2 regions of the Pandoraea vervacti genome follow, and region 1 is predicted to be linked to the other one. Evidence: predicted binding sites of a transcription regulator. Region 1 holds the regulator's gene; the other holds the start of a gene.
What was found. The regulator FNR, encoded in region 1, switches genes on or off when oxygen is low (the NO sensors DNR and NnrR bind a similar motif). The targets are predictions, from matches to a motif close to TTGATNNNNATCAA.
Positions count from the first base shown of each region.

Region 2: a site for FNR is predicted at 1,607-1,620, ahead of UC34_RS13295 (universal stress protein). Genes of this name have one in related genera too.

Region 1 covers NZ_CP010897.2:2,321,364-2,325,371, reverse strand. Annotated here, with positions in the region: gene scpB (SMC-Scp complex subunit ScpB) at 97-1,317, opposite strand; gene fnr (fumarate/nitrate reduction transcriptional regulator Fnr) at 1,652-2,398, shown strand; gene UC34_RS10525 (YybH family protein) at 2,806-3,240, shown strand; gene UC34_RS10520 (LysR family transcriptional regulator) at 3,265-4,008, opposite strand, start outside.
Region 2 covers NZ_CP010897.2:3,013,492-3,017,499, reverse strand. Annotated here, with positions in the region: gene bcsG (cellulose biosynthesis protein BcsG) at 1-341, shown strand, start outside; gene UC34_RS13300 (aldo/keto reductase) at 537-1,535, shown strand; gene UC34_RS13295 (universal stress protein) at 1,777-2,712, shown strand; gene UC34_RS13290 (NAD(P)/FAD-dependent oxidoreductase) at 2,820-4,008, opposite strand, start outside.

The DNA of each region.
Region 1 (4,008 bases):
CGTGTTCGCACCATGAATGCGCGGCAAACGCTTGCCGCGACTTCGTTCTTATCGCTAACGGCCTTGTGAATACGCGCGGCGCACTGCGCCGACGCCTCAGGTACCGGTGACGAGACTCTTGTCGTCCCCGTCGTTCTCGTCGTCGTCCGACGCACCGGGCACGGGATGCCCGGCGGCGGCTTCGTTCGCTGCCGGGTCGACAGCGCGCGGGGAAACCTCTTGCGTGAGCGACGCTGCGGGATCTGCCGCGTGCGTCGCATCGTCTTCTACTTCGGCGTCGTGTCCATCAGCGCTCACCGAATTCGCCATATCTTGCGGCGAATCGTCGCCCACAGGAACCTCAGACGCCGACACTTCGGAAAATTCCTCGTGGTCCAGGCGCTCGACGCCATCCTGCGCAAGCGCGCCGTCCTGCTCACTGACGTGCCCCGCGTCCGCGAGTTCCACCGAATCGACGGCTTTCGGCGGAATATCGGCGGGCACATCAGCCGTCGCTTCCTGCGCGTCCACTGCGTTGGCCATCACTGCGCCATTCGCCGGAACCTCAGCCTCACCCTCGGCCATCACGGCATCGAGCAGCGTCTCTTCGGACACCGTCTCGCTACCCGACAGCGGCGCGCGCTGATCTTCCGGCAATCCTTGCGCAAGCGGCAAGTCGTCGGCACGGGTTTGCGCCAGCAGGGCAAGCGCTTGGGCATCGGCGACGGGCGCGTCATCCGACGCCGCCTCCTCACCTGCCTCGCCCTCGGCACGCTCGCCGAATTCAATGTTCTGCTGCGCCAGCAAATCGATTTGCGCCTGTGCCGCCGGATCTTCCAGCGGCGGCAGCGCGTCGAGCGCACGCAGACCCAGATCGTCGAGGAAATCCTTGGTCGTGGCGTACAGGCCGGGGCGTCCCGGCACGTCGCGATGACCGATCACCTCGATCCAGCCGCGGTCTTCGAGCTGCTTGATGATCTGCGTATTCACGGTGACGCCGCGAATCTCTTCGATATCGCCACGGGTGACCGGCTGACGATACGCAATGATCGCCAGCGTCTCCATCACCGCGCGCGAATACTTCGGAGGCTTCTCCGGATTCAGGCGGTCAAGGTATTCACGCATGCGCGGACGGCTCTGGAAACGCCAGCCGGTGGCCAACGCCACCAATTCCACACCTCGGCCGTCCCATTGCACGCGGATTTCCTCGAGCAGCGCGCGCACCGTGTCGCCAGACACGGCGTCATTGAAGAGCTTGCGCAGGTCGCCGACCTTGAGCGGCTCCTGCGCGCAAATCAACGCGGTCTCGAGGACGAGTTTCGCCTCTTGGGTATTCATGTGCGACTAAGCAGACCGGGGGCTTGGCAACCCGGTATCAGGAATAAATGGATGCTTGGAACACGAGAAACGATCGCAGATAACAACCGCTTCGCATAAGCGCGCGCCCTATTGTGTTCGGTCGTAGTGACGGCGGCGCGACCAGAATGCTTCGAACGACCTTCCGGGAAAAACGCCCAGGCCGATAGTACGGCGAGACGGACGTCCGGTATGTGCGCAATTATTACTGAAACACCGACGCCCGTAAAGCGTCGTCGAAACCCTGATGTCTCGCCCGTCGAAACGAGGGGTCGACGCCTCATGGTAAACTCTCAAAATAACTTCAGGGGCCTCCATGACCACCGAGATCGGTCGCATTCCCGGCAACCCCATTCCGGTTGCCCAGCCTCGTTGTTCCACCTGCTCACTGGGGCAGTTCTGCCTGCCCGTCGGCATCCCTGAGCCGGAGCTGGAACGACTGGACGCGCTCGTAAGCGAGCGCCGCCGCCTCAAGAAGGGCGAGGTGCTGTATCACGCCAACGATGACCTGAACGCCGTCTACGGCATTCGCTTCGGGTCGCTCAAAAGCTGCGTCACGGCCCCCGACGGCCGCGAGCAGGTCGTCGGTTTCCACCTCCAGGGCGAGCTGATCGGCCTGGACGCCGTGGCCGACAACCATCACCCGAGCACCGCCATCGCGCTCGAAGACAGCGAATTGTGCATTGCCCGCTTCAACGAACTGGAAACGTTGTCGCGTCAGGTGCCGTCGCTGCAACGCCAGTTGCATCGCCTGATGAGCCAGGAAATCCGCAACGAGCACCAGCAATTGCTCGCGCTCGGCACCATGCGCGCCGAGGAACGTCTGGCCGTGTTCCTTCTGAATCTGTCCGAACGTCTTGCCGCACGCGGGTACGCCGCCAACGAATTCGTGCTGCGCATGAGCCGCGAAGAAATCGGAAGCTTCCTTGGCCTCAAACTGGAGACGGTCAGCCGTCTGTTCTCGCGTTTCGCGCAGAACGGCATGATCGAAATCCGTCAGCGCCACGTCAAGATCATCGACGGCATCGCGCTGCGCGAGCTCGCAGGCGTGCATCACTGCTGATCCGCCCGCCCGGGGGTGCCGCAGCGCCCCCGGCTCCCGCCGTCCTGCCGTCACGCCATCAGGTACGTCCCCGCCCTTCACCGCCCTTCACCGCCCTCCCCCGCCCGCCGTCCACAGCCCCCGCAAGTGACATTCCCACCGCGCGACGCAACACCTTGCCGTCACCCATAAGCTACCGGCCCGCCTGAACCAGCGCCTTGCGCCAGATCAAACGTCGCTCGTCCGCGCCAAGCACTCGGTTCGATCACCCGATCCGACCGCCCGGCTGCCCCGCCATGCCCAAATCGCCTCGCGTTCGACAAGCCCGGGCAAACCCTCCATAATCGGCGCGTTCGCCGCCCGGCATCCGCTTGCCCGGCATCTCGAACGATGAATTCCAACGATGGACCCCGACGGAGGCCGCCGTTATGCCCGCAGCCATATTTCTCAGCCCGGAAGACGCCGAGCACGCGTTCTACGAAGCGTTGCGTGCTGGCGACACGGAGACGTTGATGGATGTCTGGTCCGAAGACGAAGAGGTCGTCTGCATTCATCCGTCAGGCCCGCGACACGTCGGCCCTGCGGCCATTCGCGCCAGTTGGCGGCAGATCCTCGCCAAAGGCGGGCTGCAGGTCACCGTGAGTCACCTTCAGGTGGCCCACAACCCGCTTTGCGCCGTTCACAACGTGCTGGAGCAAATTCAGGTCGAGACACACCCGGAGGCGCGTTTCGCTTTCGTGCTCACCACCAATGTGTACCTGAAGGAAGCGGACGGCTGGCGGCTGGTGCTGCATCATTCGAGTCCCGCCATCGGCCACGACGATACCGGCTCGCAGCCCACACGCACACATCGCCTGCACTGACGGCTGCAGCGCAGCACGATCCCGTCAGCCTTGTCTGCCGTCGGCGCTGGCCGGCCACTGCGTTTCCCAATAAGGCACGGGGCCGAAACGCGCCTGCAAGAACTCGATGAGCGCGTGGGTCTTCGGCGGCACGAACGCCCGGCTTGGGTACACCGCCCAAATCGCGACTTCCTCGGCCAGCGGGTACGCTTGCAACACAGGCACTAACTCCCCGCGCTGCAAGTGCACCGCCACGTCCCACGTTGATTTCAGTGCAATGCCCAGCCCCGCCAGCACGGCGTCGCGCAGCACTTCGCCGTTGTCCGACACCAGACGCCCCGCCACACGCACGCTTAGCGGGCCGCCCGGTGTGAGAAACCGCCAATCGCGCTGCTCGCCGAGCGTCAGGCATTCATGTTGCGTCAGGTCGCTCGGATGTCGGGGCGTGCCATGCGCGGCCAGATAGGCCGGCGACGCACACAACGTGCGCCGGTTCGCGGCAAGCTTGCGGGCAATGAGCGTCGAGTCCCGCAACGCCCCGACGCGGATCGCCATGTCGACGCCCTCTTCCAGCAAATCGACGACCCGGTCCGTCAATCGAAAATCCAGCGAAATGCCGGGATAGCGCGCCAGAAACTCGGGCAGCGCGGGCGAGATGTGCTGGCGCGCAAACGACGACGAACACGACACGCGCAGCAACCCCTGCGGTGCGGCGAACCCCTGCCCCACGCTCGCGAGCGCCTGCGCTTGCGCAGCCAGCAGCGCCTGCGCCTGCGCAAGAAAGACTTC
Region 2 (4,008 bases), 690 kb from region 1:
AATTGCAGATCTCCGGCATGCGTGAAATTCCTTTGCCGGAAATCACGCACGTGCCGGTCGCGGTGAAGCTGGTGGGCTTTGGCGACGGCGCGGCGGCCTCGCATGGAACGCCGGTCTCGATTTCCACGCCCACGAGCTATCTGGCGATGATGGCGCTCATCTCGAAATTGATCGCGAACAACCCGTTTGCTGGCACGCCGGATCTGGCGCAATACGCGAGCGACCTGCCACAGACGGCTTTCGTGTCGGCCAACGAGCAGACTACCGTCATGAAGTACGGCGGCAAGATGCTCATTCGCGGCGCGGATGGTGTCTGGCTCGACCTGAAGTCGCTGGAGTAGGTCGGAGGATCGACGGCGCACGCGGCCCGCGCTTGCCGCGACGCCGCACGCGTTTTTCCGGAATCGCGCATACTGTGCACCTTGCCCGCGCGCGGGCATTGCGCTTTGTGCTGTCGTTTCTCGTGACCTCGGGTCACGCGGGGCCGCACCGGGCCGCGAGAGACCCTGCATCCTTCGCAACCTCCGGGAGTTACCGTGCAATACACGAAATTCGGCCGCACCGGCCTGACTGTTTCCCGCCTGTGCCTCGGCACCATGACGTTCGGTTTGCAAACCGAAGAGGCCGCCAGCCACGCCATTCTCGATCGCACCGCCGAGGCGGGCGTCAATTTCATCGATCTCGCCGACGTCTATCCACTGGGGGCCGACACGTCGCTCGTCGGGCGCACCGAAGAGATTGTCGGGCGCTGGCTCAAGGGCCGTCGCGATCAGTTCATCGTTGCCACCAAAGCTTGCGGCGAGATGGGACCGTCGCCGTGGGACAAGGGGGCGTCGCGCAAGCATTTGCTGAGCGCCATCGACGCGTCGCTCTCGCGCATCGGCACCGATTACGTCGATCTCTATCAATTGCATTCCGATGACACCGATACGCCCATCGACGAGACGCTGGAAGCCCTCGACACCATCGTGAAGTCGGGCAGGGCACGTTACGTCGGCGTGTCGAACTTTCTCGCCTATCGCCTCGCACGCGCACTTGGCCGCGCCGAAGCGCTGCGTCTGACGCGCTTCGTCTCGGTGCAGCCGCGCTACAACCTGTTGTTCCGCCAGATCGAGCGCGAACTGCTGCCGCTCGCCAGCGAAGAAGGGCTCGCCGTCATCCCCTACAACCCGCTCGCCGGCGGCCTGCTCACGGGCAAGTACCGCCACGACGCCGCACCGACAGAGGGCCGCTTCACGGCGGCGACGGTCGGCAAAGCCGGGGCAATGTATCAGCAGCGCTATTGGCATGAACGCGAGTTCGAGACCATCGAAGCGCTCAAAGGCATAGCAAAGGACGCCGGGGAATCGCTCACCCGCCTCTCGCTCGCGTGGGTGCTGGCGAATCCGGTCGTCACGTCCGCCATCATCGGGGCGAGCCGCGTGGAGCAGTTGACCGAGACGCTGGGTACGATCGACTACACGTTGCCGCCCGCACTGAAGACGGCGCTCGACGACGCGTCGCACGCCTATCGTTGGGGCGACGCCGCGCGCTGAACGCACGGCAAGCGCGCAGCACCGTGGCGCACGTCGCGCCACGGGCCCGCCATGCCGGGTCTGCGGCGTTTTTGCGTTGCATCAAAGGCGCCGGTATGAAGCGGCGGGTCGCGCGATGCGGGGTGGCCTTTGTGCTCGATCGGGCGGTATAGTGGGAGTGTCATGCGGGTTTGTCAGGCGGAACATCGAGATGACGTTGCCCGCGCATGGCATTCCATCGACTCCCAACGCGAGGCTGCTCATGACAAAACGCATTCTGCTGGCGACGGACGGTAGCGAATCGTCCCGCCGCGCGTTGCGCGAGGCCGCCGCCTTTGCGCGCAACGGCGACGTGATCCGCGTGATTCATACGGTAGAAGACCCGGTCAACTTGCTGACGGCGGCGTTTGGCAAACTCATCGATCTGGAACAGGTGCGCCGCGACATGCAGCGCGAAGGCGAAGAACATCTTGCCCGCGCGGTGTTGTATCTGCGCGAGGAAGGGTTCGATGCGCAGGCACATCTGCTCGATCTGCGCACGACCGGGGAAACGGTCCCCGAGGCGATGACGCGCGAGGCCATCGAATGGGGCGCAGACATCATCGTGGTGGGCACGCACGGGCGCAGCGGCGTGCGGCGCGCGATGCTCGGCAGTGTCGCCGAACAGATCCTGCGCAGCGCCGAGGTCCCGGTGATGCTCGTGGCGGGGGAAGCGCGTCCGCATCTGCCATTGCGCTCGGGCGGTCACTACGAGCGGATTCTCGTCGCGCTGGACGACAGCGAGACGGCACGTCAGGCATTCGAGTATGCGCTGGCATTGGCGCGAACCCACGGTGCGTCGATGCGCGTGGTACACGTGCTCGACCTGCCGGGACCGTTTCTTGCCGGTTTCGATCCCGAACCGCTGCTCGACGCCGTGCGCGCGGTGGGCGAGCAGGTGCGCCTGCGGGCGGAGACGCGTCTCAAGGAGGCGGGCGTCCCGGGGGAAATCGAGATGCGCGAGATTCAACCGGTGGGCGAGGGCGTGGCCGACCAGATCATTGCTGCGGGCAAGGACGCCGATGTCGACGTGATCGTGCTGGGCACGCACGGACGGCGAGGTTTCCGGCGCTTCACGCTGGGGAGTGTGGCCGAAGATACGGCCCGGCATGCAGGCCGTCCGGTCCTGCTGTTACCCGCTCACGCGCCTTCACCCTGACGGCATGCGAAGCGGGCGAGTCGCGCACGTCGCGGCGAAGACGCCGCACGTGCGCCGTAGGCCCTGACAAAGCGCGTTGTGCCTCAGCCTGTCAGGTCATCGGGCCATCAGCTCGTCAACTCGGTGAGCAGCGTCTTGAGCGGTGTGGCGGCATCAGCCAGACGCACCGGATCCACCACGGCCCGACGGCCCACGAGTTCTCGCGCGGCGAGGAATTCCTGCGCACGATTGATGCTCGCTGCGGCGACGACAGCGCCCTCGCGCAGATAGAAGAGCATGAACACCGCAGCGCCCTGCGCGTCAGGCAAACGGCGCTCGACCACGGCGTCGTGTCCCTCGGTCATGCCGACCATTTGCAGCTTCGCATTGAACTGATCCGACCAGAACCAAGGCGCGGTGGCGACGGCCTTCGGCGCATCGCCGTGGATCACGCTGGCGGCCACCTTGGCCATCTCACTGGCGCTCGGCACGGATTCCAGGCGAATGCGACGGCCCAGCGCCGGGTGCACGTGATGGGCGCAATCGCCCACGGCCAGAATGGCGGCATCGCTCGTGCGCGCGAATTCGTCCACCACGATGCCGTTATCGACCGCGAGCCCCGCGGCCTGCGCGAGTTCGGCGTTCGGAATCAAGCCGATGCCCACGACCACGACGTCCGCGTCCAGACGCTTCTCGCCCGCGACCACGGCGACCACCTGACCCTTGGCGTTCTGCTCGAGCGCGGTGACACCCACGCCCACCTGAACGTCGACACCGTTCTCACGATGCAGCGCGGCGAAGAAACCCGCCAGATCGGCTTCGGCCACGCGCGCGAGCAGACGCGGCGCGGCTTCGAGCACGGTTACGGACGCCCCGGCCTTGACGGCGCTTGCCGCCACTTCCAGTCCGATGTAACCGCCACCGACCACCACAACGCGCTTGCCCGGTGCCAGCGCTTCGCGAAGACGTTGCGCGTCGGCAATGTTGCGCAGGTAGTAGACGTTGGGGGCGTCGCCACCGGGAATCGGCAGGGGCCGCACGCGACCGCCCAGGGCGAGCACGAGATGATCGTAGTGCTGCGTCTGCCCATCGTCGAACGACACGGTGCGTGCCGCGCGGTCGATGGCGGTTGCGGTGACGCCGAGGCGCACCTCGATCTCCGCCTTCTCCCAGGCGTCGGCCGGACGGATCAGCAGGCTGGCTTCGTCGGCCTGGCCGGCAAGGAATGCCTTCGAGAGAGGGGGGCGGCGATACGGCAGATGCGTTTCGCTGCCGGCGAGCACGATGCGGCCCGCGTAGCCGAGCTGGCGCAGTGCG